Regions from separate parts of the Paludibacterium flexuosum genome, predicted to be linked through region 2. Evidence: predicted binding sites of a transcription regulator. Region 2 holds the regulator's gene; each other region holds the start of a gene.
The links. Region 2 encodes sigma-54, which starts transcription at its own class of promoters, with help from an activator protein. Its sites were predicted from a motif close to CTGGCACGCTTCATGCTT; they were not measured.
Positions count from the first base shown of each region.

Region 1 (7,647 bases), 700 kb from region 2:
GCCGCCTCTTTTTCTCATCATGAAGCTTGTCGGGGCAGGGTATCTGCTCTGGCTTGGCGTGCGGCAGTTATGGCCGTCGTTGCCGGGTCGGTCCACGGCCGTTGTGCGTGGCGATGTCCCTTCCTTTGACCGGGGAAGGGTCTGGCGTGAGGCGATGTTCGTCTCTGGCAGCAATCCGAAAACCATGATCTTCTTTTCGGCCTTCTTGCCGCAATTCCTGGTGAATGACCGCCCTCTGTGGTCCCAGTTTGCCGTGATGTACCTGACCATCGCCGCCATCGTGTGTCTGGTGCATGCCATTTATGCTTTTAGTGCAGGTCAGATACAGTCCATGCTGCGCAACGGTAGGTTGTTCGCTGGGCTGCGTCGCCTCGGCGGCCTGTTGTTTATCGGCATGGGGATCAGGCTGGCTCGTTTGCAGGCCCCGTAAATGGGTTCTGGCGGTCCCGGGAGGAATGATGGAAGTCGAACACTACACCTCTGCCACGCTGGCGCGTTTTTATGATGCCTTCAATGAGTCTGAGCATGACTGGTTGTTTTACCAGTCTCAGTTGGGCGAAACATCACTGGATGTGCTGGATGTGGGGTGCGGCACCGGCAGCTGGCCTTTGCGGCTGGCCGCCGGCGGCCACCGGGTGATGGCGATCGATCCGGCCGAGGCCATGGTGCAGTGCGCGCGGGCCAAGGATGCGGGGCAAACGGTGCAGTGGCATGTCGGCGAGTTGTCGTTTGTACCGCCGGAGCCGATGTTTGATCTGGTGACGATGACCGGCCATGCCTTTCAGTGCCTGCAGACGGACAGCGATATTGCCGCCACGCTGAGTGGGGTGCGTGAACGTTTGCGTCCGGCCGGTCGGCTGATGTTCGAGACGCGCAATCCCCTCAGGCGGGCCTGGCGGCACTGGACCCCCATGGTGACCCGGCGCGAGGTCATGCTGCCTGACGGGCAGCGCCTGGCGCACTGGAACCGCTTTGTCGAGCAGATCGGGCAGTTGATTCGTTTTGAAGATCATTACCAGCTTTTGCCGGCCGGTCGTCACTGGGTCAGCGAGAGCCAGTTGCGTTTTTTGTCACAGCCACGTCTGGCCGAGCATCTGGCGCTGGCAGGATTCGGAAAGATTGACTGGTATGGCGATTGGCAGGGGGGCGCATTCGATCCGCAGAGCAGTGGCGAAATCATTGTGGTGGCCCACGCGCCGGCCCGCTGATCAGGGTGCAGGTCCGTTCTTGCACTATCGCTGACAAGTCTTATTCTGAAATCAAGGGAAATGCCCGTTGGGCAACGACAACGACCGATTATCACGGAGGTGAGCCATGTACCAGCTGACTCATGAAGACCCGTCCTGTGCCGATGCCGTCATGCTGCAGAATGCTTTGTCCACGGTGTTGTTCAATCTGACCGGCAGTAGCGGTCGCGCTTCTTTTGATCCGTCCGAACTCAAGGGCGCCAAGTCCTGTTTTGTGGTGGCGCGTGGTGATCGCGGCGAGCCGGTGGGCTGCGGGGCATTGCGCCCGCTGGAACCCGGCATTGCCGAAATCAAGCGCATGTATGCGGTGCCGGGCCATCAGGGGGTGGGGCGCAAATTGCTGGCGCATCTCGAAGCCGAGGCCCGGCGCATGGGCTATGAGGAAGTCTGGCTGGAAACCCGCGAAATCAACCGCCGTGCCGTGGCGTTTTATCAGCGGCATGGCTATGTGCGGATTGCCAACTATGGGCGGTACAGTGGCCGCAGCGAGGCCGCCTGTTTCGGCAAGTGCCTGCATCAGGGCTGATCCTGCCCGCCCTGGCCTCAGGACTCGTTCTGTGTCGGCATCACCGATAACAGGATACGGATCAATTCTGCCTGACGACGTGCCCCTGTCTTGAGAAAAACCTGTTTCAGGTGGCTGCGTGCCGTGTCGTAAGCCACGTCGAAATGGCGGGCGTAACTCTTCAGGTCCTCCCCCAGCATCAGCCAGCCCGCCAGTTGTGCCTGGCGGCGCGTCAGGCCGAATCGCTGGATCAACAGCTCCTCCGGCGCATAGGTGCGCTCGTCCGGGTCGGTGGCAAATACGATGACGTGGGTGTCATCGCTCAGTCCGGTCGCCCCCTCCTTCACGGGGGCCAGCATGACCGTCAGGGTGGTGGTGGAGTCAGGGCGGCTCAGTGCCAGGGCGCTGCCGCTGCGATGTCCGGCGTCCTGGTGTCCGCAGGCGCGCAGCATGGCGGCTTGCAGGCCGGCATCTTCGCTCGTTTGTTCACTGTGCAGCCCTCCGCCTTCGTCAATCCATAATCCGCGTCGCCGGCTGGCGATCTGTCGCCCTGCCTGGTTGACATGCAACACCTTGCCCTCACGGTTGCACAACCACAAGGCCAGGGGCAGGGAATCCAGTGCGCCGTTCAGACTGCTCAGCAGACTCAGCCGGCGATGCAGGGCCAGTGCCAGTTTCAGGTGGGGCTGCAGCAGATCGTAATGTCGCAGATCTTGCTGGTCGAAGGCGGGTTGTCCGGCGCTGCGCAGTGTGGCCAGCATGATGGTATGGCCATTGTCGCGACTGACCAGTCCGCCCAGGCAATACATCAAGCCTTGCGGGCGCAGCCAGTCTTGATAGAACTCGGTCCTGATCAGCGCGTCTGTCGGACAGAGCATTTCCGACAGGACGGCCTGGCCGGGCGGAAATTGGGCCTGGGCGCGGGTCCATGGGCTGCAGGCGGCGTAGTGACGCGTATAGCTTTCCACATACGCCGAATCGTAGTCGTGATACTCCAGCAGCATGATCTTATCCCCCTGGCGGGATAAATCGCCGCATTGACTGTCATGCATGAACAAGGCGCTGGGGCCGCCATGGAATGTCCGGGCAAAGGCAGCCAGGAAGGCGGGCCATGCCTGCTGGTCTTCGGCTGCACGATAAATCAGGTGGATGAGATGGGAGAGGCTGTGTGCGTCGATCATCGCCAGCGCCGTTAGGGGTTTAATATATGTTTATAGCATATATTGCGCGGTGCATATCAAGTGTTCCACTGACCGCCAATGACCGGCTGCGGCTGTCAGTTTAGGAATTCGCCTAGATTCAGTCGTTTGCCATTTCAACAAACTCTCCGATATGTCGCCCTGATCGCAGGGCTCCCCTCATACGGAGTTGTTATGTCGTTGTCTGTTCATCCCGTCGTGCATGCCCTGCATCACCACCGGGCCGAGGCCAGCCCATATGCACTCGCTGCGGCGGCTGCCCTGGCGCAGTTGCCTCAGCATGGTCATGTCATGCCAGTCAAGCTGGGCAAGGTCGGAAAGGTGCTGGCGCTTGAGGCGGCGGCGCGGCGTGTTCGCCATCGTCATCCCTTGCTGGTCGAGGCGATGTTGCAGCGGGTCGCACTGCATCATGGTCCGGGCCGTCTGGCCGTGTCGCAGATGATGCGCCATGTGGCTGCCGGCATGGAGGGGAATGGTTTGCATCGCCCCGGCGCGTTGCTGCAGACCAGTGCCTGAGCCCTGTCCGAACCGGCTGCTCTGTTCTAGGACAAGGTCATCATTAACAATTGGTAATTATTTCAAAACCGATTTCGGGAATTTTGCCGTTCGACTGTCTGACAAAGCTGTTAGTGTGCGATACACGCCGTTGAGCATGGGCCTGTCTGGCGTGGTCGCATCAGAACAGGAGTCTGGATGGATTTCCCGATCGTGCCCGGCAGTCCGGCATCGCTCACGCTGATGCCCAGCAGTCATGCCAGTGACCTGGCCGGCGTGGCCGCCACCCCTGGCTATCAGGGCGACCCGCCAGATCATGCCGGACTGATGCCCGGGGCAGGGCTCAGTCTGGCTCAGATGGGGGTGGTGAGCAGCGTGCCGTCCGTGCCTGCCGCCATGCGGGGGCCTGCGCCGGTGCAGGCGGCTGCAGATAACCCGGCTTCCGGGACAGAGGGGGAGTCGGACGGCTTTGCCCAGCTGCAACAACAGTTCAGACAGGCGGCGCTGATGGCGCAGTGGCGTCTCAGTCCGCGTGTCGCATCCGGCAGGGCGGGTCTTGAGGCCGCATTCGCTTCGGCCTCCGCCGCTTCCCCGTCTTCCCTGATTGCCCGGGCCTGAGCCCGGGCACGACTCAGTTCGGCTGATCGGCCGTCATGCCGGTCTGAGGGGTCAGGGTCAGCCCGGACGTATCAAATCCCATCACTTCAAGGCGCGCCAGCAAACTCTGATAGGCAGAAGGTTTGACTTGCGGTGTGCGCGACAGGATCCAGAGATATTTGCGGGTTGGCTCGCTGACTGCGGCCAGCTGATATTTCGCATCCAGGTCGATGACCCAGTAGTCGCCCCATACCAATGGCGCAATCTGCAGCCATGTCGGGGCGAAACTCACTTCCAGTCTGGCGGAATCGGGCCCTCCCAGCTGGCGCGCGATGCCGCTGGCTTGTTCGATCTCCCCCTTGCTGTTGCGGCAGCGATTGAGTACGGACAGCTGATGGTCGCTGTTCAGATCGTATTGCGCCGTGGTGTCGGCGACGCAATGTCGCTGGAACCAGTTCGGATACTTGGCAATTTCGTACCAGGTGCCGAGATAGCGGTTGACGTCGAGGCGCGGGATGGCAGTGAGCGAGTCTGCCTGTGACGCCAGGGGTAGTAGTGTGCAAAGCAGGAAAAGCAGGTTTTTTTTCATCTTGATTCCTGAGTGTACGAGCGTGGGCATGAGGCCCTGAATGATTATCCCGACTTGGCCCCGGCTTGTCGCGTCTGATTTGATGTCGAAGTGTCATTTTTCTTCCCCGGTTTCGTCATTTGTGTCGAAGTGCTGACGCAGGTGTCGACATCTCAGCCCGCACCTCCCCGGCTTGATACAGGCCAATCCCTTGGCGACAAAGGGAATAATTCCCCGGTGAAATTGTTTTGCCGCAAAGACGAGAGCTGGCACGGCATGTGCAATGCATGAGCGGAGACCTTCCGTGCGCACGTTTCGCCGCATCGCAGCGACAAGGCATGGAAGGCCCCTATTGCAGGCTGGCGTCGATTTTTCGGGGGATTGGTTATGAGCCGCTTCGTTTTTGCGGAGCCAACACGTTGTATTGGATGTAACACCTGCATGGCGGCCTGCACCATGGTGCACAAGGCTGAAGGCCTGCAGGCGCATCCACGTCTGACGGTGGTCAGAACCGGGCAGGTGACTGCGCCGGTGCAATGCCGCCATTGCGAGGACGCGCCCTGTGCGCGCGTCTGCCCGGTCAAGGCCATTACCCATGAAGGCGATGCGGTAGTGCTGAACGAGACGCTGTGCATCGGCTGCAAGCTGTGTGCGATTGCCTGTCCGTTTGGCGCCATTACCCCCTCCGGGACCCCGGTCAGCGGCGTGGTGGCGGTCAGCCATCTCTACCAGGCACCGCCGGTTACCAGCGGCGCTGCCACGGGGGCGGATACCTCGGCCACGCTGGATCCGATGCTGGACTGGCAGCCGGGGGTCAAGCAGGTGGCGGTCAAATGCGATCTGTGCGACTTCCGCGCCACGGGGGCCGAATGTGTCCGAGTTTGTCCGACCAAGGCGCTGCGACTGATCGATCACCGCACGCTGGCACAGGATGCCGATAGCAAGCGTGCCGATGCCGGTGAGGCGCTGAATGCTGCCGTCTCGATCGATTTCTCCCGGGAGCCAAAATGAGTCTGATGCCACTGGGTTATCTGCTGTTGTCGGTGCTGCTGTTCCTGGCCGGCGGCGTGGCTTCGGTCGCCGCGGCACGCTGCGAGCGGCTGGCGATCAATCTGTCGGCGCTGGCCGGCCTGCTCGGCGGTTTTGCCGGACTGGCGTCCGCCTTGCCGACCCTGCTGACCGGGCGGGTGTTCATGCTCGATCTGGCCGGTCCGTTTTCCTTTGCTCATTTCACCCTGCGTCTGGACATGCTGGCAGCCCTGATGGTGGCGGTCATCTCCGTGCTGGCGATGCTGGCGGCAATCTACTCGCAGTCATATGTACGCGAATATCAGGGACGTGGCGCCTGGGCCATGGGGCTGTTCATGAATACCTTCATCGCCGCCATGCTGGCGCTGGTGGTGGTCGACAATGCCTTCTGGTTCCTGGTGTTCTTTGAAGCCATGTCGCTGGCGTCCTACTTCCTGGTGATCTTCGATCAGGATGAAGAGTCGGTCGGGGCGGGGTTGCTGTATTTCCTGATCGCCCATGCCGGTTCGGTGCTGATCATGGTGGCCTTCTTCCTGCTCTACAGCCGCAGCGGCAGCCTGGACTTCCAGTCTTTCCGCGGACTGAAGCTGCCGCTGGGGCTGTCCTCGCTGGTGTTTGTGCTGGCCTTCCTTGGTTTTGGTGCCAAGGCCGGGATGGTGCCGCTGCACAGCTGGCTGCCGCGTGCGCACCCGGCGGCACCGTCGCATGCCTCGGCCATGATGTCCGGGGTGATGGTCAAGATCGGTGTGTTCGGGATCATCAAGGTCGGGATTGATCTGCTGGGGGCCCAGTCGAGCTGGTGGGGGCTGCTGGTACTGGCCGTCGGCGCCGTGTCCGCCGTGCTGGGCGTGCTGTATGCCCTGGCCGAGCAGGACATCAAGCGTCTGCTGGCTTATTCGACGGTGGAAAACGTCGGCATCATCCTGATGGGGGTGGGTGCCGGCATGCTTGGCCTGGCGACCGGTCACATCGCGCTGGCCGGTCTGGCGCTGATGGCCGCCTTCTATCATCTGTTCAACCACGCGCTGTTCAAGGGCCTGATGTTCTTTGGCGCCGGGGCCATTCTGTATCGCACTCATACCCGCGACATGACCCTGCTGGGCGGACTGGCGCGCCGCATGCCGCTGACTGCCCTGGTGTTCCTGATCGGCGCCATGTCGATCTGTGCCTTGCCGCCGCTCAATGGCTTTGTCAGCGAGTGGTTCAGCTATCAGGCCCTGTTCGCCATGAGCCATGACGGCGACTTCATGATGCGGCTGGCCGGTCCGGTCGCCATCGTCATGCTGGCGCTGACCGGTGCCCTGGCGGCGCTGTGCTTCGTCAAGGCATGGGGCATGACCTTCTCCGGGCAGGCCATGAGTGAACATGCCGAGCATGCGGAGGAAGCGCCCTACAGCATGTTGCTGGCGATGGGGGTGCTGGCCGTATTGTGCATCGGCGCCGGTGTCGGTGCGCCGTGGCTGGCCCCGCTGTTTGCCCGGGTCGCCGCCTCGCTGACCGGGGGCTTCGTCTTGCCGGTTGCCCAGGGTCTGGTGCTGCATTCGGGGCAACTGAACACCCCGGCCGTGGTGTCGACGCCGCTGCTGGCACTGTTGCTGCTGGCTTTGCCGCTGTTGCCTTTCCTGCTGATCGCTGCCATGCAGGGACGTCGCGTGGCGCGTCGCCATGCCGGCGATGCCTGGGCCTGCGGCTATGTCACGGAAAAGCGCATGACCGTGTCGCCGGAAGGCATGTCACAGCCGGTGGGCTTCATGTTCGGCGGTCTGTACCGCCTGCGTCAGACGCTGAGCCTGTCGGCCTGGTTCGATCGCGGCCTGTCCGGTGCGGTGGATGGCGCCACCCGGCTGGAGCCGCAGTGGGATGCCCGCCTGATCGCCCCGATTGTTGCCGGTGTGCAGCAGCTGGCCCGACGCATCGCCTGGCTGCAGCGTGGTGATTTCCGTGTTTATTGCCTGTATGTGGTCGTGGCCCTGGTCACGCTGCTGCTGGTCTCGGTTCGATAGGAGC
Region 1 covers NZ_AP029060.1:395,214-402,860, forward strand. Annotated here, with positions in the region: gene AACH39_RS01885 (LysE family translocator) at 1-430, shown strand, start outside; gene AACH39_RS01890 (methyltransferase domain-containing protein) at 456-1,208, shown strand; gene AACH39_RS01895 (GNAT family N-acetyltransferase) at 1,315-1,773, shown strand; gene AACH39_RS01900 (helix-turn-helix transcriptional regulator) at 1,791-2,933, opposite strand; gene AACH39_RS01905 (hypothetical protein) at 3,126-3,467, shown strand; gene AACH39_RS01910 (hypothetical protein) at 3,645-4,064, shown strand; gene AACH39_RS01915 (lipocalin family protein) at 4,078-4,632, opposite strand; gene AACH39_RS01920 (4Fe-4S dicluster domain-containing protein) at 5,053-5,622, shown strand; gene hyfB (hydrogenase 4 subunit B) at 5,619-7,643, shown strand.
Region 1: AACH39_RS01920 (4Fe-4S dicluster domain-containing protein) is a predicted target of sigma-54. The motif match lies at 4,878-4,895, and genes of this name have one in related genera.

Region 2 (7,647 bases):
GGGTTTACACCGACGGCGACCTGCGTCGCACGCTGGACAAGACCCTGGACCTGACCGGCATCCGCATCGAAGACGTCATGACCCGATCGCCCCGCACCATTGCGGCACACTGCCTGGCCACCGAGGCCGTCGAGCAGATGGAAGCCAGCAAGGTGCTCTGTCTGCTGGTGACCAATGCCGAACAGCAGCTGGTCGGGGCCCTCAACATGCACGACCTGTTCAAGGCCGGCGTGGTCTGATCCCGCCAGCCAGCCCGAGGAATAACATGCAAGCGACCAATGACCTGGCACGCAATGTCCGTCTGCTGATCATGGATGTGGACGGTGTACTGACCGATGGCACGATTTTCATTACCGCCGCGGGGGAAGAACTCAAGGGGTTCAATACGCTGGATGGCCATGGCCTGAAAATGCTGCAGTCCACCGGCGTCAAACTGGCCCTCATTACCGGCCGCGCCGCAAGCTGTGTCGAGCACCGCGCCCGCGGGCTCGGCATCGATTTTTACTATGCCGGCATTCACGACAAGCGCACGGCTTTCGAGGATTTGCTGGCCAAGGCGGGCGTGCAGCCGGCGCAATGTGCCTATGTGGGCGATGATGTGGTCGACCTGCCGGTCATGCTGCGTGTCGGGCTGGCGATTTCCGTCCCCGAAGCCCCGAGCGTGGTGCGCCAGCACGCCCACTACGTCACCGGCAATCGTGGCGGACGTGGGGCCGTACGCGAAACCTGCGAGCTGATCATGCAGGCCCAGGGCACGCTGGACGACCTGATCGCGGGCTATCTGTCATGAAGAGCGGGCATTGGACACGGTTGTTCCCCGTGGCGCTGGTCGCCCTCACCGCCCTGCTGACGATCTGGCTGGATCAGGTCTCCAAGCTGGGCAGCTTCGGCCATGATCTCGATCCGTCCCAGCCCGAATATGTTGCCGAGAAAATCGACGCGACACGCTTTGATGAGCAAGGGCGCGTCCTGCAGCACATGATTGCCGACAGACTGTGGCAGTACCCCAACCAGCGCGAGCTGTATTTCAATCAGGGCAACATCGCGCTGTTCAAGGATGGACAGCTGGATTACACGCTGATCGCCGACAACGGGCGTTACAATACCGAGTCGCGCGTCGCGTTCCTTGAGCATAAGGCGCATCTGCAGAAACCGGCGGTCGCGGGTCAGCCGCCGATGACGCTGGACAGCTCTGCCATGACCGTCGACACCGTCCGTCACTACGCCAGCTCACCGATGCCGACCACCGTTCACTATGGCAGCAGTGTCGCCAATTCGACGGGTTTCAATTACGACCAAAAGACCGGCATCGTGAACATGCTGTCTTATGCAAAGGCCACTTATGTTCAATAAATCCGCCCTGCTGCTGACACTCCTTGCCCTGGCCACCCCGCTGGCGTTCGCCGAAAAAGCCGACAGCGGCAAGCCGATCCAGATCAGCGCCGACCGCGCCACGCTCGACCAGATCAAGGGCATCACCGAATGGGATGGCGCGGTCGTGGTCATCCAGGGCACCATGCTGATGCATGCCGACCACCTGACGGTCACCCGTGACGCTCAGGGCAATCAGACCATGATCGCCACCGGCAAGCTGGTCACCTTCCGTCAGAAGGCGGATGATACGCCGGAAAAGAAAAATGTCTGGATCGACGGGCAGGCCAAGCGCATCGACTACAGCACGGTCACCCATACCGCCATCCTGACCACCAATGCCCGCGTCAAGAAGGGGGATGACCTGCTGATCGGCGACGTCATCGTCTACAACACCGAAACCCAGGTCTATCAGAGCCAGGGCGGCAGCGGCAATACCGCCAACAAGGGCCGGGTCACCGCCATCATCCAGCCACAAAAGAAAGACGCCAGCAGCGGCGCCGGAAAGTGATCATGACCGATAGCGTATTGACAGTGCAGCGCCTGAAAAAGCGCTACAAGAACCGCACGGTAGTCAAGGATGTCTCGCTGCAGATCAAGAGTGGCGAAGTCGTGGGTTTGCTGGGGCCGAATGGTGCCGGCAAGACCACCAGCTTTTACATGATCGTCGGTCTGGTCGGTGCCGATGACGGTGAAATCACCATCAACGAGCAGTCCATCACCCACATGCCGATCCACCGTCGGGCGCGGCTCGGGCTGGGCTATCTGCCGCAGGAAGCCTCGATCTTCCGCAAGATGACGGTCGACGAAAACATCCGCGCCATTCTGGAGATCACCGGCTTCAAGAAAGACGAACTGGAAAAAGAGCTCGACCTGCTGCTGGATGACCTGAACATCGCCCATCTGCGCAACAGCAATGCCCTGTCGCTGTCCGGCGGCGAGCGGCGCCGGGTGGAAATTGCCCGCGTGCTGGCCACGCGGCCACGCTTCATCCTGCTGGATGAACCCTTTGCCGGGGTCGATCCGATTGCCGTCATCGACATCCAGAAGATCATTTCCTTCCTCAAGGAACGCGGTATCGGCGTACTGATCACCGACCACAACGTGCGAGAAACACTGCGGATCTGCGACCGCGCCTACATCATCAGCGACGGTGCCGTGCTGGCTGCCGGCGAGCCGGAAACACTGGTCAACGACGAGCGGGTGCGCAAAGTCTACCTGGGCGAGCATTTCCATCTGTAAACCATCATGAAGCAAAGCCTCCAGCTCAAAGTCTCCCAGCAGTTGACCCTGACGCCGCAATTGCAGCAGTCGATCAAGCTGCTGCAACTGTCGACGGTCGAACTGCAAGCCGAAGTCGAACGCTATCTGCTGGAAAACCCGCTGCTCGAGCGCGATGAAGACACTCCCGGCGAACCCGGCCTGCCGGAGCGCCCGATGGAAAGCAGCCACAGCGAAGAGGTCCCGAAGCAGCAGGAGCAGGACACGGCGAGCGAACCGGGCATGGAAGCGCTGCAGGACTGGGGCAGCGGCAGCGGGACCGGCAGTGGTGGCAGCTACGACGACGAATTCGACCCCTTTTACAATGTGCCCTGTCATCAGACCCTGCGCGAGCTGTTGCTGTCGCAGCTGGGAGAAATTGACCTGCCGCAGCGCGACCACGCCGTCGTGCAACTGCTGATTGAAGAACTGGATGACGATGGCTACCTGACCACGCCGCTGGCCGAACTGGTGGCCAGTCTGCCCGAAGAGCTGGCCCTGGACGAAGATGAACTGGCCGTCGGCCTGCGCATGCTGCAGCAGTTCGACCCCCCCGGCGTCGGCGCCCGCTCACTGCCCGAATCCCTGCAACTGCAACTGGCCAGATTACCGGCCAGCACCCCCGGCAAATCCCTGGCCGGCGACATCATCGCGCAGCACCTGGCCCTGCTCGGCGCCCGTGACTACACCCGCCTGCGCAAGCTGCTGGGCACCAGCGACGATGCCCTGCGCGAAGCCCAGACCCTGATCGCCCGCCTCAACCCGCGTCCGGCCAGCGGCTTCGACGCGCGCGACACCCATTACGTCACCCCGGACGTCACCGTCAGAAAGCGTAAAGGCCGCTGGGTGGCCGAGCTCAACAGCAGCGCCGTCCCGCAATTGCGCGTCAACCAGATCTACGCCCGCATGCTGTCGGAAAACCGCCAGCAATCCGGCGATCTCGGCAGTCGTCTGCAAGAGGCACGGTGGCTGGTCAAGAACATTCAACAGCGATTTGACACTATCCTGAAAGTGTCGGAAGCTATAGTCGACAAGCAGCAAGCGTTCTTTGAACAAGGCGAAGTGGCCATGCGGCCGATGATCCTGCGCAATATCGCCGATGAGCTCGGGCTGCACGAATCCACCGTCTCCAGAGTCACCACCCAGAAATATCTGCTCTGTCCCCGGGGACTTTTCGAGCTGAAATATTTCTTCGGCAGTGCCCTGGAAACCGACAGTGGCGAAGAATGCTCCGCCACCGCCATCAAGGCACATATCCGCAGGCTGATCGAACAGGAGAACCCATCCAGGCCACTGTCAGACAGCGCCATTGCCGAACAGCTATCCAGCCAGGGAATTCAGGTTGCAAGACGTACCGTTGCCAAGTATCGTGAAGCCATGCAGATAGCGCCGGTCAATCAAAGAAAGGCTCTGTAATCCAACATCCGGCTGTACGGCCGACCCGACCGTGCAGTCATCATGGCAACAAAGTAAGGAGTAAGGGTTATGAACATCAAAGTGACTGGTCTTCACCTCGAGATCACCCCGTCGTTGCGCGACTATATTGATGAGAAGCTCGAGCGCATCAGCCGCCATGTCGACGACCTGATCGATGTCTCCGTTACCCTGTCCGTGGACAAACTGGTCCAGAAAGCCGAGGTCAACGTTCACCTGTCCGGCAAGGACATCCATGTCGAAGCCACCGAGGCCGACATGTACGCCGCCATCGACCTGCTGATGGACAAGCTGGACCGTCAGGTGCTGAAGTTCAAGGAAAAGCAGACCGAGCACCGCGGCGCCCACCCGGAAGCTTCGCTGTAAAGTGACATTCAGTACTGCCGGGAACCTTCGGGTTCCCGTTTTTGTTTGCCAGACTTTTTGACGAAGCCGGTCCGCCCGGCCTCCGATGCCGCCAAACGCTATGAAACAGATCGGTAAGATTCTTTCCCGCGAGCACATCCTGCTCGACCTCGACGTCAGCAGCAAGAAAAGGGTTTTCGAGCAGGTCGGTCTGCTGATGGAAAATACCTGCGGCATCGCCCGCAGCGAGGTGTTCGATTGTCTGTTTGCCCGAGAAAAACTCGGCTCCACCGGCCTGGGTCAGGGGGTTGCCATTCCCCACGGCCGAGCCCAGGGACTCAAGGAAGCCGCGGCCATCTTCATCCGCCTGAAAGCGCCGATTCCTTTCGATGCCCCGGACGGCAAACCGGTACAAAGCCTGTTCGTCCTGCTGGTACCGGAACAGGCCACCGACCTGCACCTGCAGGTCCTGTCCGAGCTGGCGCAACTCTTCTCCAGCCGCCCGTTGCGCGAAAAAATGCTCACCGCCCAAAGCGTGGACGAGCTCTACCAGATTCTTTCCGAGTGGTCGACCCATGCCTAGCATAACCGTGCGCAAGCTTTACCAGGAAAACCAGCAAAAGCTGAATCTCAGCTGGGTTGTCGGGACGGCGGGCGCCGACAACATTATCGGCATCGACGAACAGCGCCCTACGCTGGCGCTGGTCGGCCACCTGAATTTCATCCACCCCAACCGTGTCCAGGTACTGGGCCTCGCCGAGGTCGATTACCTGAACCGACTGGAACAGTCGGCGGCCAAAACCGCCCTCGACCAACTGTTCCACAAGAGCATGTCAGTGGTCATGGTGGCCAATGGCCAGCCGGTACCGAAACTGCTGCGCGACTACTGCCACTCCCACAGCGTGCCGCTGATGTCCACCCCGCTGGAAAGCCCGTACCTGATGGATGTGCTGCGCATCTATCTGGCTCGCGCGCTGGCCGTCTCCACCGTACTGCATGGCGTCTTCCTCGACGTCCTGGAAATCGGCGTACTGATCATGGGCGACTCGGCCATGGGCAAGAGCGAACTGGCCCTGGACCTGATCTCGCGCGGCCACGGCCTGGTGGCCGACGATGCCGTCGAACTCTACCGGATCGGGCCGGAAACCCTGGAAGGACGCTGCCCGCCTCTGCTGCGCGACTTCCTGGAGGTACGCGGGCTGGGCATTCTGAACATCCGCACCATCTTCGGCGAAACCGCCGTACGACCGAAGAAAGTACTGAAACTGATCATCCACCTGGTCAAGGCCAACGATCAGGCCATGCAGGCCCTCGACCGGCTGAACATCCAGTCGGAAACACAGGACATTCTCGGCGTCACGGTGCGCAAGGTCGTCCTGCCGGTGGCGGCCGGTCGCAACCTCGCCGTTCTGGTCGAAGCCGCCGTCCGCAACTACATCCTGCAACTGCGCGGCATCGACAGCACGCGCGAATTCATCGAACGTCACACCAATTTCCTGAAGGATCAGGAACATGCAACTGATATTGATTAGCGGGCAATCCGGTTCGGGAAAATCCATTGCCCTGCGGGCGCTGGAAGACTCGGGTTTCTACTGCGTCGACAACCTGCCCGCCACCATGCTGAGCGAGGCCGTGTCGCTGTATCAGGATTACGGCTTCGAGCAGATCGGCATCAGCGTGGATGTCCGCTCCAGCCCCTCCCTCGGTGCGCTGCCCCATGAAATGCAGAAGCTGCGCGAACAAGGCGTCGATGTGCGCCTGCTGTTCCTTGAAGCGCAGGACGACACCCTGGTCAAACGCTTTTCCGAAACCCGCCGCCGCCACCCGCTGGCCGGCAACGGACTCCTGACCATCAACGAATGCATCCTGGCCGAGAAAGACATGCTGGGCAGCATCCAGGAACTCGGCGCCCGCTTCGACACCACCGACCTCGTTCCCAATGCCCTGCGCAGCTGGGTCAAGGACCTGGTGTCGGCAGACAGCAGCCGCCTGACCCTGGTACTGCAATCCTTCGGCTTCAAGCACGGCGTCCCGCTCGATCTGGACTTCGCCTTTGACGTGCGCTGCCTGCCCAACCCCTACTACAACCCGCAACTGCGGCCGCTGACCGGCAAGGATCAACCCGTCATCGACTTCTTCCTGCAAGAGCCCGCCGTCGCCGAAATGACCGAAGACATCCGCCGCATCATTGCCCGCTGGCTGCCCTGCTTCAACCAGGAAAGCCGCAGCTACCTGACCGTGGCCATCGGCTGTACCGGCGGCCAGCACCGCTCGGTCTACATTGCCGAGCAACTGGCGAAATGCTTCCCTGACCAGCAAATCATGCTTCGCCACCGCCAGTTACAATATGCCGACTAGGGCCGCCGCACGCGGCCCGTTCACCGAACGAGCATCACCATGCGCCAGATTCAAACCATCGCCGTTGCCCTGACCGGCGCCTCGGGCCTGCCCTACGGCCTGCGCCTGATCGACTGCCTGATCGCCGCCGGCGTGCGGGTCTGGGTGCTCTACTCCCAGGCCGCCCAGGTCGTTGCCCAGCAAGAGCTGGGACTCACCCTGCCGGGCCGTCCGGCCGACGCCGAACAATGGTTCATCGAACAAAGCGGCGCCGAACCCGGCCAACTGAAAGTCTTCGGCCGCGAAGAATGGTTTGCCCCGGTGGCCTCGGGCACCAACCCGGCCGATGCCATGGTGGTCTGCCCGTGCTCGATGGGCACCCTGGCGGCCATCGCCCATGGCCTGTCGGACAACCTGATCGAGCGGGCCGCCGATGTCAGCCTCAAGGAAGGCCGCAAACTCATCCTGGTCCCGCGCGAGACCCCCTTCTCGGCCCTGCACCTGGAAAACATGCTCAAGCTGGCCCGCCTCGGCGCGGTCATCCTGCCCCCCAGCCCCGGCTTCTACACCCACCCGAAATCCGTCGACGACATGGTGGACTTCATCGTGGCACGCATCATGGACCAGCTCGGGGTACCGCATAACCTGATCCAGCGCTGGGGTGAAACCCGGCCATGAGCAGCGCCATCTACAGCGGTGCCGCCCTGCGCGCACTGGAACAGCGCGCCGAGACACTGGGCATCGACCTGATGGCCCGCGCCGGCCAGTCTGCCGCCCGGTGGATAGCAGCTCGCTGGCCGACAGGCGCCCACATCCTGCTGGCCGCCGGCCCCGGCAACAATGGCGGCGATGCCCTGGTCTGCGCGACCGCCCTGCTGCACGCCGGATTCCGGGCCGAAG
Region 2 covers NZ_AP029060.1:3,306,927-3,314,573, reverse strand. Annotated here, with positions in the region: gene AACH39_RS15750 (KpsF/GutQ family sugar-phosphate isomerase) at 1-239, shown strand, start outside; gene AACH39_RS15745 (HAD family hydrolase) at 266-790, shown strand; gene lptC (LPS export ABC transporter periplasmic protein LptC) at 787-1,353, shown strand; gene lptA (lipopolysaccharide transport periplasmic protein LptA) at 1,343-1,882, shown strand; gene lptB (LPS export ABC transporter ATP-binding protein) at 1,885-2,613, shown strand; gene AACH39_RS15725 (RNA polymerase factor sigma-54) at 2,620-4,047, shown strand; gene raiA (ribosome-associated translation inhibitor RaiA) at 4,117-4,431, shown strand; gene ptsN (PTS IIA-like nitrogen regulatory protein PtsN) at 4,532-4,993, shown strand; gene hprK (HPr(Ser) kinase/phosphatase) at 4,986-5,942, shown strand; gene rapZ (RNase adapter RapZ) at 5,923-6,768, shown strand; gene AACH39_RS15700 (flavin prenyltransferase UbiX) at 6,808-7,425, shown strand; gene AACH39_RS15695 (NAD(P)H-hydrate dehydratase) at 7,422-7,647, shown strand, end outside.

Region 3 (7,647 bases), 1.8 Mb from region 2:
ATGCACGCCATCGCCGCCCCCACCCCCGCCCACAGCCTGACGGAAGACATTCTTTCCATCCTGATCGGTACCCTGCTGGTCTCTTTCGGCATTGCCATGTTCAAGCAGGCCGGCCTGCTGATCGGCGGGACGGCGGGGATGGCCTTCCTGATTCACTACCTGACCGGCTGGTCATTCGGGCTGGTGTTCTTCGTCATCAATCTGCCGTTCTACTATCTGGCGCTCAAGGGCAAGGGCAGCGAATTCACCCTCAAGACCTTCTGCGCCGTGGCCCTGGTATCGCTGTTCTCCGGACTGCACGGCCACTTCGTTCACTTCGGGGCCCTCAACGGCTTCTACACGGCACTGACCGGGGGACTGCTGATGGGGGTGGGGCTGATCGTACTGTTCCGCCACCAGGCCAGTCTGGGCGGGGTGAACATTCTGGCGCTGTACCTGCAGGAGAAAAGCGGAATACGCGCCGGCAAGCTACAGATGGCGGTCGATGTGCTGATCGTCGCGGCCTCCCTGCTGGTGGTCAGTCCGCTGGCACTGCTGGCCTCGCTGATTGGCGCAGTAGCACTCAACCTGGTAATCACCATGAATCACCGCCCCGGACGTTATCAAGCCGCCTGAAGCCCGGACGCACCGCAACGCTCAACGGCCGTTCCCGCCCTCCTGCCGCAGCTTGCGATATAGCGTGCTGCGACTGATACCCAGCGCGCGCGCCGCCGCACTGGCATTGCCACCGAACTGGGCCAGCATGCCGGCGACCATGCCCGGGGTGGCCGGCTCGGCACCGGCCTGCTGCATCTCTTCCTGCAGTGTGAGCGGCAGATGCGCCAGCGTCAGCACCGTCCCATCATCGACCAGCGCCAGCAGGGTTTGCAGCAGATTGGCCAGCTCGCGCAAATTGCCCGGCCAGCGATAGCGTCGCAGCGCGGTAGCCAGTTGCGGAGACAGCACGATGCCACGCCGCGCGGCGCCGCCCTGATCCAGCAGCTGCTGCGCCACCCGGGCCACATCGCCACGCTCACGCAGCGGAGGCAGACACAGCGGATAGTGACACAGCCGATAGTACAGATCGGCGCGGAACGTGCCGGCCTGCACCATGGCACGCAAGTCGCGGTGTGTGGCGCACACCAGGCGGAAATCGACCGCATGGCTGCCGCCGCCGCCCAAAGGCGTCACGGTACGATCCTGCAGCACCCGCAACAGCCGCGCCTGCATCGACAGCGGCATGTCGCCAATTTCATCCAGAAACAGCACACCGCCCTGCGCCTCGCGCAAACGCCCCTTGCTGCCCTGACGCCGGGCACCGGTAAACGCGCCCTCCTCATAGCCAAACAACTCGGCCTCGATCAGCCCTTCCGGAATCGCGGCACAATTGACCGCCACGAAGGGGGCGGCACGCCGATGACTTTGCTCGTGCAGCGCACGGGCAAACTTATCTTTGCCGGTACCCGTTTCACCGAGGATCAGCACCGGAATATCGGCCTGCAGCAGCTTGAGGGCTGTCTGCATCAGGGCGGGCGGCAGGCCGGACGCCGCCGCCTCCGCCGGGCTGCTCACCTCCGCACGCCGGTCTGGCCGGGCCGTACGCAATACTGGCGTGGCCTGGGCCACCGGATGCGGCAATAGTAAACGACCACTGAACAGACGCTCGCCATGCGCCAGCAAAGCGCGATGCTCGCCGGCACGTGACTGCCAGTGCGCCAGCGTCTCGCCAAACAGATCGGCAAACTGCAGCCGCCCCAGTGCCGACCAGTCGAGCTGCAGTGCCTGCAAGGCACTACGATCAGCCGCCAGCAGGCGCTCCTCGCCATCGAAGGCCAGCCGCGCCGCCCGCGGCGTGGCCAGTTGCGCCGGATCGACATGGAACAGCAAGGTGCGCGCCTGACGGGTTGCCTGGGCAAACAGGCGCTGCTCGATCAGGCGGGCGGCCGACTCGACCCTTTGACCATGCATCGGACCCAGCTTGCGCGGCAGGCCGGAAACATCCAGCACCCCCAGCAGTTGGCCGAAGGGATCAAACAGCGGCGAGGCCTGACAGGACAGCAGCCGGTTGCGCTCCAGATAATGTTCGCTGCCACGCACCCGGGTCACCTGCCCGGCCAGCAGCGCCGTGCCGATGGCATTGGTCCCTCGGTGCTGCTCGCTCCAGTCCATGCCCGGGGTCAGCGCCACCCGCTCGGCCTTATCGAGAAAGGCAGGATGGCCCATCTCCTCCAGGATCACGCCGTGACGATCGGCCACAATCACCACATGGCCATCATCAACCACACTTTCAAACAAGGTATCGATCTGCGGTCTGGCCCACTGCAACCAGTCGGCGTTGGCGTCCAGTCGCTCGCGCAACACGGTTTGCTCAAGCCGCTCGCTGCCTCGCGCATCCACCGGCAGGCCCAGGCCGAGACAACGCCGCCAGGACGACAGGATGGAGGGCGGTACGCTGCCGTCCGGCAACGGCGAGCCATCGAAGAAGCGCTTGCGCGCCTCGTGCAAGGTCAGGGAATGGGTATCGGTCATGCCGTCCTCCACTGTGTCATGACACTGCGACAGGTGTCGCAGCCTGACACAGCCATCGTTGCTTCAATGCACTGATTATGGTTGTTGCGAACTCGGCTGCAAGGCCCATCCCAAGGGTCAGTCATGCTGCTGCGCAAAAGAAATTAGAGTAAATGCTTGCAAAACGGCACATGCCGCTTGCTGCAGCGCACGATCGAAATTTCCTGGCACGGCGTGTGCTGTACTGGCTGTACGTCCCGACGGGAACGACCACAACAAGCGACACAAGGAGAAAGAGATGACACAACTGAAGCCAGGTATCGCCATCAAGCCACGCTACGACAACTATATCGGCGGCAAGTGGGTACCTCCGGTCAATGGCCGCTACTTCGAGAATCTGACCCCGGTGACCGGCAAGGTGCTGTGCGAAGTGGCGCGTTCCGATGAGCAGGATGTGGAGCTGGCACTGGATGCGGCCCACGCCGCCCGCTTCAAGTGGGGTCATACGCCGGTGACCGAGCGGGCCATCCTGCTCAACCAGATTGCCGACCGCATGGAGGCCAATCTGGCCCTGCTGGCCGAAGTGGAGACCTGGGACAACGGCAAGCCAATCCGTGAAACCCGCGCGGCCGACATCCCGCTGGCCATCGATCACTTCCGCTACTTCGCCTCCTGCATCCGCGCCCAGGAAGGCACGCTGGGTGAAATCGACCAGAACACCATGTCCTATCACTTCCACGAACCGCTGGGCGTGGTGGGGCAAATCATTCCGTGGAACTTCCCGATCCTGATGGCCGCCTGGAAACTGGCGCCCGCACTGGCGGCGGGTAACTGCGTGGTCCTGAAACCGGCCGAGCAGACCCCGATGTCGATTCTGGTGTTCGCCGAACTGGTGGGCGACCTGTTGCCACCCGGGGTGCTGAACATCGTCAACGGCTTCGGTCTGGAAGCCGGCAAGCCGCTGGCCAGCTCCAAGCGCATCGCCAAAATCGCCTTTACCGGCGAAACCGGTACTGGCCGGCTGATCATGCAGTACGCCAGCCAGAACCTGATCCCGGTCACGCTGGAGCTGGGCGGCAAGTCGCCCAACATCTTCTTTGCCGATGTAGCGGAAAAGGATGATGCCTTCTTCGACAAGGCCATCGAAGGCTTCGTGATGTTTGCGCTCAACCAGGGCGAAGTCTGCACCTGCCCGAGTCGAGCGCTGATTGCCGAGTCGATCTACGACCGCTTCATGGAGCGCGCACTCAAGCGCGTTGCCGCCATCAAGCAGGGCAATCCGCTCGATCCGCAGACCATGATCGGCGCCCAGGCCTCGCTGGAGCAGATGGACAAGATCCAGAGCTATCTGCAGATCGGGCGCGACGAAGGCGCACAGGTGCTGGCCGGTGGCAGCCGCGCCCATCTGGGCGGCGGGCTGGAAGACGGCTATTACATCCAGCCGACGGTGTTCCATGGCAACAACAAGATGCGCATCTTCCAGGAAGAAATCTTCGGCCCGGTGGTCTCGGTGACCACGTTCAAAGACACCGAAGAAGCACTGCACATCGCCAATGACACCCTCTTCGGACTGGGTTCAGGTGTGTGGACCCGCAACATCAACACTGCCTTCTTCATGGGTCGTCACATTGAAGCCGGCCGTGTCTGGACCAACTGCTACCACGCCTACCCGGCTCATGCGGCCTTTGGCGGCTACAAGCAGTCGGGCATCGGGCGCGAGACCCACAAGATGATGCTGGAGCACTACCAGCAGACCAAGAACCTGCTGGTCAGCTACTCCGAGGACAAGCTGGGCTTCTTCTGAGCGCCAGGCACAGACAAGCGCCGGGGGAAACCCCGGCGCTTTGTTTGTCAGATCGCCCCGACCAGACGCAGGCGCAACTGGTCATAACCCCAGTGATAGAGATAGGTATACGGCAGGAAAAACAGATTCAGCCCGATATCCAGCTTCAATGCCGGCCACAACGCCAGATCCAGCCACCACATGGCCAGCGGCAGACACACCAGCATCAGCCCGCCCTCGAACAGCAGGGCATGCATGGCGCGGACTCTCCAGGCCTTGGCCAAACCGCGTGCACGCAACCAGCGATCAAAATGCCGATTGAACAGAACATTCCACAACAAGGCGATCAGGCAGTTGGCCACGGCCAGCCCGCCCATGGCCAGCAGAGGTGTCTGCATCCACCAGGCAAACAGCGGCGTCACCAGCACAATGGCCAGCACCTCAAAGCCGATGGCCTGCAAAGCGCGTTCCAGCGGGGATTTGTCAGCCAGCATGGCAAACCTCCTTTTCATCTTCGGATACTTGGCATGATGCGCAAAATAGTCGATGCTCCAAAGTTGATATCCATCGACAAAGGCGATAGGTCATGCCCAATCTGGAAGCGCTGCAAGTGTTTGCCACAGCGGCGTCCTGCGGCTCCTTTTCCGCCACGGCACGCCGCCTGGGCAAAAGTCAGTCCACCATCAGTGCCTGCATTGCCAATCTGGAAATCGATCTGGGGGTCACACTGTTTGATCGTCAGAGCAAGTTTCCGACCCTGACCCGGGCGGGTCGGCAGCTGCTGGCCCAGGCCGAACAGGTACTGATGGCCAACGACCGGCTGTTGCGCACCGCCGCCGGTCTGCAGGCTGGCCACGAACCCAGGCTGAGCGTTGCCATGTCCGATACCTGGCAGCCAGACCGGCTGGAAGCCGTCGAACAGCATTTTGCCCGGCAATACCCGGAGATTGAGCTGGAATGTCTGATTGCCGAGTGCGAGGACCTGATCCGGCTGGTCGATAGCGGGCGGGCCCATCTTGGCTTTGTCGAGCGACAAGCCGCCTATCCGGTCGGCATGGTGTCGCAGCCCTTGCCAACGCCCAACGAGATGGCGCTGTATCTGGCGCAGAGCCATCCTCTGGCCCAATCCGGCATACAGAGCAGCGCTCAACTGGCGACGATCCGCGCCCTGCGCCTCAGCACCATCCACGGCGATCGTCCGGGGCCATCCGGCGGACACTGCTGGTCGGCCCCGAGCTATCTGATGTTGCTGGAAATGACCCAGGCCGGGCTGGGCTGGGCTGAATTGCCGTGCTGGCTGGTGCGCCGCTATGGCGCAGGCCTGGTCCCCCTGCCGCTGCCCGGCTGGCCACGGCAAGTGACGGTCGAGGCCATCTGGAGCCGGGAACGTCCGCTCGGCCCCGCCGGGACCTGGCTGCTGAGCGCCATCCTGCAGGCTGCCACACCAGCCAGCCCCGAATGACAAAGCGGCCCGGCCGGCGGGTTTCCCCTGCCGGCCGGGCCGCTCGTGGATTCAGCAAGATCAGGAAGCGCGACTACCCTCACAGGCATCGCCCGAAGCATGGCGCAACTGACGCCCCTTGCCGCGCGACAGTACCTTGCTGGTGAAGGCATACAGACCCGCCGCCACCAGCAGGGCATCCAGTGCCGGAATGTCCGTCAGGGTAATCATCTGGCGCGAAGCCAGCAGACCGACCACCGTCGCCAGCCCCCAGATGACAAACGTCGGCAGTGGAACAGCAGGTTGCAGCGCCAGATCCGCCGGGTGATAGCCCTTGCGGCGATGCAGGAAGAAGTCGGTGATGTAAATGCCGGCAATCGGCGGTACCGAAATCCCCAAAAACACCAGGAAGGGAATGAACAGATCCAGGATGTCCTGGCTGCCAATCAGGCAAGCCAGCACGCCAAGCAGCAGGGTAATGCGCGGCCGCGGCATCACCCGCACGAAGGTCGAAGTCGCCAGCGTCGCCTGGAACAGGTTGCCGGCATTGCCGGTCACGGTGGCAATCAGCAGCATGACCACTGTCGGCAGGGCGGCCCCCGCCAGTGCCATGGCCGCGACCAGCGTGACCTTGCCGCTCAGGGCGCAGGGCACGGCGCCGGCGACGAACAGGGCCGGATAGGCAATGCCCATCGACAGCACGGCGCCGATCAGCGCATGACGCCGGTTGTGCACCATGCTGGAAAAATCGGGCATGGTGGTCACCAGAATCATGAAGGTGCCGGCGACCGATGACGTGGCCACGCCCATACTCATGGTATTGACCTGGCTATGCGCCGAGAACGGCGCCACACCAAAGAAACGCGACAGATTCCAGGCCAGCAGCCCCAGCAGGATCGGAATGGCAACCAGGGCAATTTTGTCCAGAACCTCGAAACCAAAGGCCGTGGCGCCGATGAACAGCACCCCGCCCAGGCAGACCAGCGGCAGCATGGGCACCTGCCAGCCAAACATGGCGAGCAGATCCTGCAGCGCATGCCCGCAACTGTTGGCGGTCACGCAGGTCCAGCCAAACAGGGCGATGGCAAACAACACATTGATGGCACGGCTGCCCTGGGTGCCGAATGCGTATCGCACAATCTGATAGGTATTCATCCGTGCCGTGACGCCGATCCAGCCCGTCAGGCAGGCGATGGTACACAGCACCAGCGAACCGGTAACAATGGCGCGCAGGGCGTCGCCCAACACCAGATGACTGCCCAGCGCCGAGGCGGCGAGCAGCACTGGCGACACGGCAATGCCGAGAATGATCAGCGCGATGCGATATCCCGGCACGGTGGCGGAATGAGAAGCTTGAGTCATGTGCGTATTACCCGGTTGGCTGCCGGAGGCGGCCACTGTCAAAATCAGATAATGGTGATATTTCTGCCGACCATCATAAACCAATAATATCTTTACTTCAAAATATATTGACTTTAACAGTTACTCAAGGGCAACACCGACACATCTCTTTGATTATGGTCGGCTTTCCTCATGCAACAAGCGCCATTGCCAGCGCAACCACAGCCCGGTTCCCCGCCACAGGGCACTGATCACCTTCCAGCCCAGCACGCTGCCCAACCCGCCGATCAGCATCATCACCAGCCCGGTGACCAGCATGCCGGCACGCGGCATGCCCATCATGCCGTTGATCACGACCTGCCCATCCGGATCCTGAATCGCCAGCTGCTTCAGGCTGCCGTCCGAGGCATTGCGAATGCTGACGCTGCTATGGTCATCCTGCACCAGAATCTGCATCGCACCGCTCGATGCATCGGTATGGATCTGGACACTGGACTCGCGCCCTTCCTGATGGCCGTACAGCGTGAACTGCCGCATGGCGTGCCCATACCCCAGCTGCGGCCAGCCAATCAGCGCGTGCGTGGCCCAGCTGCCT
Region 3 covers NZ_AP029060.1:1,523,192-1,530,838, forward strand. Annotated here, with positions in the region: gene AACH39_RS07215 (YitT family protein) at 1-615, shown strand, start outside; gene AACH39_RS07220 (sigma-54-dependent Fis family transcriptional regulator) at 637-2,508, opposite strand; gene adh (aldehyde dehydrogenase) at 2,786-4,291, shown strand; gene AACH39_RS07230 (PACE efflux transporter) at 4,339-4,764, opposite strand; gene AACH39_RS07235 (LysR family transcriptional regulator) at 4,857-5,732, shown strand; gene AACH39_RS07240 (cytosine permease) at 5,793-7,073, opposite strand; gene AACH39_RS07245 (DUF1700 domain-containing protein) at 7,227-7,647, opposite strand, start outside.
Region 3: adh (aldehyde dehydrogenase) is a predicted target of sigma-54. The motif match lies at 2,712-2,729, and genes of this name have one in related genera.

Region 4 (7,647 bases), 170 kb from region 2:
CATGGCAAGCAAAACATGCTGTTGTAATGTATGGTGAAAGTTGTCTTCAGCGTGGGGAATGACCGATGTTTCAGGGACTGCCGGAACCAAGTCTTGTCAGTACCCGCTTCAGTGCCAATCTGGCCTGGCTGTTTGTCGAAGGGCCGTGGGATGCGGAGCGGGTCCGGCTGGCGCGGGATGTATTCGAGGAGGCGCGTGCGGTGCAACCTTTGCATGCGCCCTGGGGGCTGATCGTGGTGGTGCTGGGCAGTACGGTGTGTGCGCCTGATGCCCTGCTGTCACTGCGCGCGGCGGCTCAGCGCGATACCCGTTCGACCGGCCGGGTGGCCACCGCCTGGGTACTGGCGCCCGGTCTGGAAGGGCGCAGCGTGATGGAGGTGGTGCTGCATACCGTGTATGAAGACGTCGGTCCGCTGGAGGTGTTTACCAGCGAAGCCGCCGCCGAGGTCTGGATTCGCCAGCACCTGCAGGGGAAGCTAAAGGGCTGAGATGCTGCTGCCACCCGGCCAGTGAACGTTGCCAGGCGTCGTCTGCTGCCGCTTGGTTGGCCGCGCCCGTTTCGCGCTCGAAGCGGTGTCCGGCGCCCGCATAGACCTGCAGCGACTGCGCCAGTTGCAGCGCCAGTGCGGCTGGCAACGCATTATCCTTATCGCCATGCAGGACCAGTACCGGGCTGCTGTGGCGCTCAAGCACCGCGGCAAAGCGCCTCAGGTTTTGATCTGTGCCGGCACCGCTCAGCACACCGTAGTAACAATTCTCCGTCCTGACCCGGCCGGTGGCGGCCAGCCACAAGGCAAAATAGCCCCCGCTGGACAACCCGATGGTGCCCCGTGGTCGTCCCGCGACCTGGGGCTGCTGGCTGAGTTGCGTCAGGCTGTCGGCCAGATCCTGATAGAGCGGCTGGGCGCAGCGGGTGAAGGCGTCGCGCCGGGTCTGTGCCGTGATGCCGTCGGCGTCGAGAAGGGCCGGCAGCAGGACGGCATCGCCCTGATCGGCCTGGCGGCGGGCGTAGCGTTGGTCGGCTGTTTGAGGTCGCCGCTGGTATGCAGCAGCAGGATGTCCGGCCAGGGGCCGTCGCCCTGATCGGGGGGAGAAGCGGGGCCGGCAGCTGTGGCTGCCGACCGTGGCGGAGGCTCAGTAGGGGCGGTCGCCCAGGATGGTGGCGCGATGCATGATGCGGCGTGCCGGGCGATAGTCGTCGATGGCGTAGTGGATGGTGGAGCGGTTGTCCCAGAAGGCCACGTCGCCGGCCTGCCAGCGCCAGCGCAGGCCGAATTCCGGGCGGGACTGATGGGCAAAGAGGAAGGCCAGCAGGGCCTGGCTTTCTTCTTCCGGCAGTTCATTGATGGCGGTGGTGAAGCCGGCATTGACGAACAGGGCCTTGCGGCCGCTTTCCGGGTGGGTGCGTACCACGGGGTGGCTCAGCGGCGGGTGGGTGCGGCGGGTTTCCTCCCAGCGTTCGCGGTCGGCCGTGGTCAGGCCGAAGCGTTTCAGCGGGAAGGTCTTGGTGAAGTCATGCGTCGCCGTCAGGCCATCGAGCAGGGTTTTCAGTCGGTCGGACAACGCATCCCAGGCGGCAAAGCCGCTGGCCCACAGGGTATCGCCGCCCTGCGGGGGCAACTGGCGGGCGGCCAGCACGGCACCCAGGGGCGGGGTCTCGATGAAGGTGACATCGGTGTGCCAGATGGCATTGTCCTTGAGGTCGAAGGCTTCGGTGTCCAGCACCATGATCTGCCGGGCATCGGGGTGTTGTGGGTAAATCGGGTGGGTGTGCAGGTCGCCGAAGCGGGCGGCGAAGTCGCGCTGGGCCTGCGGGCTCAGGTCCTGGCCGCGAAAGAACAGTACCTGGTGTTCGACCAGGGCCTGGCGCAGTTGCTGCAGGGCTGGCGCATCCAGCGGCGCCGCCAGGTCGATGCCCTCGACGATGGCGCCCAGCGCCGGGGAGAGACGGGTCAGGGTAAGGCTCATCATGGGTCCTTGTTCAGTGTGTGCGCCGATACCACGGCGAGAGGGTGTTTTGCAGCAGGCGCAAGGCCAGTTCCAGGGCGAAGGCCACCAGCGCGATCACCAGAATGCCCAGTACCACGACGTCGGTGACCAGGAATTGCGCGGCGGATTGCACCATGAAGCCCAGGCCGCGCGTGGCGGCGACCAGTTCGGCGGCCACCAGGGTGGACCAGCCGGTGCCCAGGCCGATGCGGATGCCGGTCAGGATGTGGGGCAGGGCCTCGGGCAGGGTGACATGCCAGAGCAGCTGCCAGCGGCTGGCGCCGAGGGTCAGGGCGGCGCGGCGGCGCTCGGGGTCGGCATGAGCGACGCCATGGGCGCTGGCAATGATGACTGGCGCCAGAATGGCCAGGAAGATCAGCAGGATCTTGGACAGTTCGCCGATGCCGAACCAGATGACGATCAGGGGCAGGTAGGCCAGCGGCGGCACCGGGCGCCAGGCTTCGACCAGCGGGTCGAGCAGGGCGCGAGCCAGCGGGCTGGAGCCCATCAGCACGCCCAGCGGAATGCCCAGCAGGACCGCGGCACTCATGGCCAGCAGGATGCGTTGCAGGCTGGCCCAGAGGTGTTGCCACAGGGTGGCGTCCATGAAGCCATGGCTGGCGACCAGTTGCAGTTTGCTCAGCACGGCCTCGGGTGAGGGCAGGAACAGCGGGGCGATGCGACCGCTGTGTGCCAGCAGCCACCAGACGGCCAGCAGCAGTGCCAGGCTGGCGGTGCTCAGCACGGCGCCCGGCAGGGGGCGCCGTGGTTTGGCCACCGGGGCCGGCGTGGCGCTGAGCGTGGCCAGTGGCGCTCCTTCTTGCGGATAGGGGGTTTCCAGCAGATTCATGCGGCCTCCGCTTGTGTCGCCTGACGTTGACCGAACAGCGTGTCGAGCAGGTGTTCGCGCAGCGCGATGAACGTCGGGTCGGATTTGATGGCGCGGGCGGATTCCCCATCGCGGAAGCGCTGGCTGAATGTCGGCCGCAGGGTTTCGACCACCCGGCCGGGGCCGGGCGACATCAGCAGCAGCTCCGTTGCCAGGAACAGGGCTTCTTCGATGTCATGGGTGATCAGGAAGATGCGCCGGCCGCTCTGTGCCCAGACCTTGAGCAGCAGTTGTTGCATCTGCTCGCGGGTGAAGGCATCCAGGGCGCCAAAGGGTTCGTCCATCAGCAGGACGCGCGAGGCGCTGGCCAGTGCGCGGGCGATGCCGACGCGCTGGCGCTGGCCACCGGACAGTTGCCAGATCTGACGATCGCCGGCACCGGCCAGATCGACCAGTTGCAGGACCGATTCGGCTCGCTGGTGGCGCTGCGCACGCGGTACGCCCTGCAGTCGCAGGCCGAAGGCCACGTTGTCGCGCACATTCAGCCAGGGCAGCAGGGCATCGTGCTGAAAGACCACCGCGCGTGCCACATCCGGGCCGAGTACCGGCCGGCCGTCGAACTGTACCTGGCCCTGGGTGGGCTGCAGGAAGCCGGCCAGCAGGTTGAGCAGGGTGGTTTTGCCGCAGCCCGAGGGGCCGATGGCGACGGTCAGGTCCTGCTCGCCGATGTCGAGCGAGACATCGGCGAGCGCGGCCTGTGCCTGGCCCGGGTAGAAGACACTGGCGTGTCGGACGGAGAGGCTCATATCAGCGGGCTGCCTTGACGAACTGGCTGTTGATCCAGGGACTGTAGTCGGACTGCAGGCTGTCAACCTTGCCCTGGGCCTTGAGGAACTGGGCGGTATGGGTGACATCGCTGACGAACTGTTTTTGCAGGCGGACCAGCTGTTCACGTTGCCCCAGGAAGCGGTTGCCCTTCAGGCCGGCAATGACATCGGCCGGTGCGGCACCAGTCAGACGGCTGATTTTCTCCAGATTGGCCGTGTTGGCGATGAAGGCCTGCGGGTTGGCCTGATATTGGGCAATGGCGTCCAGCGAGACCTTGGTGAAGCGCTGGACGATTTCCGGGTGTTGCTCGGCAAAGTCCTTGCGCACAATCCAGATATCGTAGGTCGGGCCTCCCCACTGGGCGACCTGGCTGGAGCTGGTCAGGACTTTTCCGCTGACCTTGACCTTGCCCAGTGCCGGGTCCCAGACATAGGCCGCGTCAATGTCGCCGCGCTGCCAGGCGGCGGTGATTTCGCTTGGCCGCAGGTTGATGATGTTGACCTTGCTGGCGTCGATGTTCCAGTGCTTGAGGGCGGTCAGCAGGCTGTAATGCGCCGTGGAGACGTAGGGGACGGCGACTTTCTTGCCGATCAGGTCCTGGGGCTTGCTGATTTTGCTGCCGTTGCGTACCACCAGGGCTTCGGCATCGCCGATTTCATCGGCGACCAGGAAGGCCTGAATCGGCAGGCCGCGGCTGGCGGCGGCGGCCAGGGGGCTGGAGCCGATGTTGCCGATGACGACATCGCCGGAAGCGACGGCGGCGATGACTTCGGCGCCGCTTTCGAATTTACGCCAGTTGATGGTGCTGCCGGTGGCTTTTTCGTAGGCGCCATCGGCCTGGGGAATCTTGGTCGGGTCAATGCCGGTTTGATAGCCGACGGTGATGCTGTCGCCGGCGGCGGCCAGGGTGGTGCTCAGGCTCAGTGCGCCGAGCAGCAGTACGCGGGTAGTCCAGTGCCTCATTCTTTCTCTCCTTGCAGGGTTTTATTGTGACGACTGTGGTCAATCTAGCAACCAAATGATCTAAAGAAAAAGAACTTAATCTCATTTGCTTATATAAAACAGTGGGACATGGCAGGAGGAGGGCGGCGGCGGGCAAAAAAAAACGCCATGCCGGCAGGCATGGCGTGTCAGTGTCGCGTTTCGGATGCTCAGTGCTTGAGCTCGTTTTCCCACTTGGCCACGACGGCGGTGGCAATCGAGTTGCCCATCACGTTGGTGGCGGAGCGGCCCATGTCCAGGAAGTGGTCGATGCCGAGGATCAGCAGCAGGCCGGCTTCCGGGATGTTGAATTGCGGCAGCATGGCGGCAATCACCACCAGCGACGCGCGCGGCACACCGGCCATGCCCTTGGAAGTCACCATGAACATCAGCAGCATGGTGATTTCCTGGGTCAGGGTCAGCGGGATATTGAAGGCCTGCGCCAGGAAGATGGTGGCGAAGGTGCAATACATCATCGAGCCGTCAAGGTTGAACGAGTAGCCCATCGGCAGCACGAAGCTGGCGATCTTGTTGGAGACGCCGAAGCGTTCCAGTTGCTCGAGGGTCTTCGGATAGGCGGCTTCGGAGCTGGCGGTCGAGAAGGACAGCAGCAGCGGTTCGCGGATCGAGCGCACCAGGGTCAGGACGCGCGGGCCGATGAACAGGAAGCCGATGAAAATCAGCAGGGTCCACAGCAGGCCGATCGACAGGTAGAACTCGCCGAGGAACTTGCCATAGGTGCCGAGGATGGCCAGGCCATCCTTGGTGACGGTGGCGGCCAGGGCGGCGAAGACGGCGACCGGGGCCACGGCCATGACGTAGCCGGTGACTTTCAGCATGACATGGGCGGCAACGTCCATCAGATCGACCAGCAGCTTGGCGCGTTCGCCCAGGGCTGCGCAGGCGGTGCCGAAGAACAGCGAGAACACCACGATCTGCAGGATTTCGTTGTTGGCCATGGCTTCGAACACGCTCTTGGGGAAGGCGTGGGTGATGAAGTCCTTGACGCTCATGGCGCTGGCCTTGATGCCGGCATCGGCGTGCAGGTCAGGCAGCGGCAGGTTGACGGCCACACCCGGCTTGAACAGGTTGACCATGATCAGGCCCAGGGTCAGCGACAGCAGCGAGGCCGAGATGAACCACATCAGGGTCTTGGCACCGACGCGGCCCACGCTCTTGCCATCGCCCATGCGGGCAATGCCGGCCACCAGGGTGGTGAAGACCAGCGGGGCGATGATCATCTTGATCAGGCGCAGGAAGATGTCGGTCAGCATGCCGACGTTGTCGGCGAAGGACTTGAGTGCAGCAGGGTCCGTCGTGCCGGAGCGGACGAACATCCCGGTCAGGATGCCCAGTACCATGCCGAGCAGGATGAACAGGGTGAGTTTCTTTGACTTCATGAGTGTGTTGTGTCCCTTGAGATAGCATGTTCCATTAAACGTCGTTGCCTGGAGCTGGCTGTTATGGTTATGGCGCTGTCTGGCGCTGTGGCAACGACGAACCGTGCCTCGGTCAATGTATTGATATTGTTCTGATAAGAGGCGAGGAAAACTCTGAAAGAGCTAGGGGGCGATTATAGACATCCTGCTGCGAGCTGTCTTCATATCTGGTATGGCAACCATACTTTTATGCATAACCTGCAGTTTTTTTGCCACGAAGCCCGCTTTCTTGGCATGAAAATTACTCAAATGGCATTGCCGGGGAATATTCGATCCGAATAAGGATTTTTGAATGCATGCCTCCCCCTGCGGCGCCCGGCACCGCAGGGGGGAGAGGTCATCGTTTGAACCAGCGACGCAACAGGGCCGGCTGGTTGAATACCAGCGCCGAAGCAATGAACAGCAGGGCAATCCAGGCGTGCAGGCCGACGCGCTCGCCGCCAATGAAGGCGCCGATCAGGACGCCGACCAGCGGTACCAGGTAGTTGGTCAGTGAGGTGAAGACCGAGCCGGCCATCTGGATCAGGCGGGCAAACATCAGATAGACGATGCCGGCGCAGAAGACGCCGAGAATCAGCAGGGACAGCAGGGTCTGATGGCTGACATGCAACTGCCAGGGCCGGTCGATGATCAGCGCCAGCACGATCAGCGGCAAGGCGGCCAGCGCCAGGATGTTGCGCACGGTGATGACCGGCGACAGATTGCCCAGGCGGTTGAACATCAGCAGGCTGACCGAGACGCTGGCGGCAGAGCCCAGCACGGCCAGTTCGCCCAGCAGGTTGTCTGCCCAGTTGCCCGACAGGCCGGGGGCGACCAGGATCACGATGCCGACAAAGCCGGCGGCCACGCTGGTGATCGAGGACAGGCTCCAGTGTTTGCCCTGGACAAAGGCCGGTGCCAGCAAGATGGTGAAGATCGGAATGGTGCCCATCAGGATCGAGGCCACGCTGCTCTCCACGCGTGCCTGGCCCCAGCCGAGCAGGAACAGCGGCAGCAGGGCTTCGAAGAAGGCCAGCAGCAGATAGGTGGGCAGCAGGCGACGGGCTGCCACGGCGGCATGGCGGCGCTCATCCGGCATGAACAGGCCGATGCCGGCCAGGGTCAGGGCACCGATGGCCGCCCGGCCGGCCGCCAGGGTCAGCGGCGGCAGTTCGTGAATCACGATCTGGTTGAAGATGAATTGGGCCCCCCAGATCAGGGCAATGGCCATCAGCATCAGGTAATGCATTGGGCTGGGTGTTTTGTGCATGAAAGGCTTTCTCGCAAAAAATGAAAAAACGCGCCCGCCCTCCATGTTGCCACAGGGAGGGTCGGGGGCCTTCCGGTTTAATCTCAGATGCCGGCTTGCTGCACCGGGTACGGTTGTCCGATCAGAACCGGTAATACGTCGGACATGTCGGCCGGATTGGCCGTGGTGTAAAAACGGTAGTCATGGGGCTGGGCAGGCATCTTGCCAGCCAGCAGCGCCACGGCGCGGCGGGCAATGGCGTCCGCCGGGTCATCCAGTATCACGTCGGGGCCGGCGATCTCGCGGATCAGCGGTGCCAGAAACGGATAGTGGGTACAGCCCAGAACAATGTG
Region 4 covers NZ_AP029060.1:3,472,900-3,480,546, forward strand. Annotated here, with positions in the region: gene AACH39_RS16480 (hypothetical protein) at 66-488, shown strand; gene AACH39_RS16485 (hypothetical protein) at 541-1,083, shown strand; gene tauD (taurine dioxygenase) at 1,135-1,971, opposite strand; gene tauC (taurine ABC transporter permease TauC) at 1,982-2,839, opposite strand; gene tauB (taurine ABC transporter ATP-binding subunit) at 2,836-3,624, opposite strand; gene tauA (taurine ABC transporter substrate-binding protein) at 3,626-4,609, opposite strand; gene AACH39_RS16510 (dicarboxylate/amino acid:cation symporter) at 4,798-6,027, opposite strand; gene AACH39_RS16515 (DMT family transporter) at 6,404-7,294, opposite strand; gene murI (glutamate racemase) at 7,399-7,647, opposite strand, start outside.
Region 4: AACH39_RS16510 (dicarboxylate/amino acid:cation symporter) is a predicted target of sigma-54. The motif match lies at 6,120-6,137, and genes of this name have one in related genera.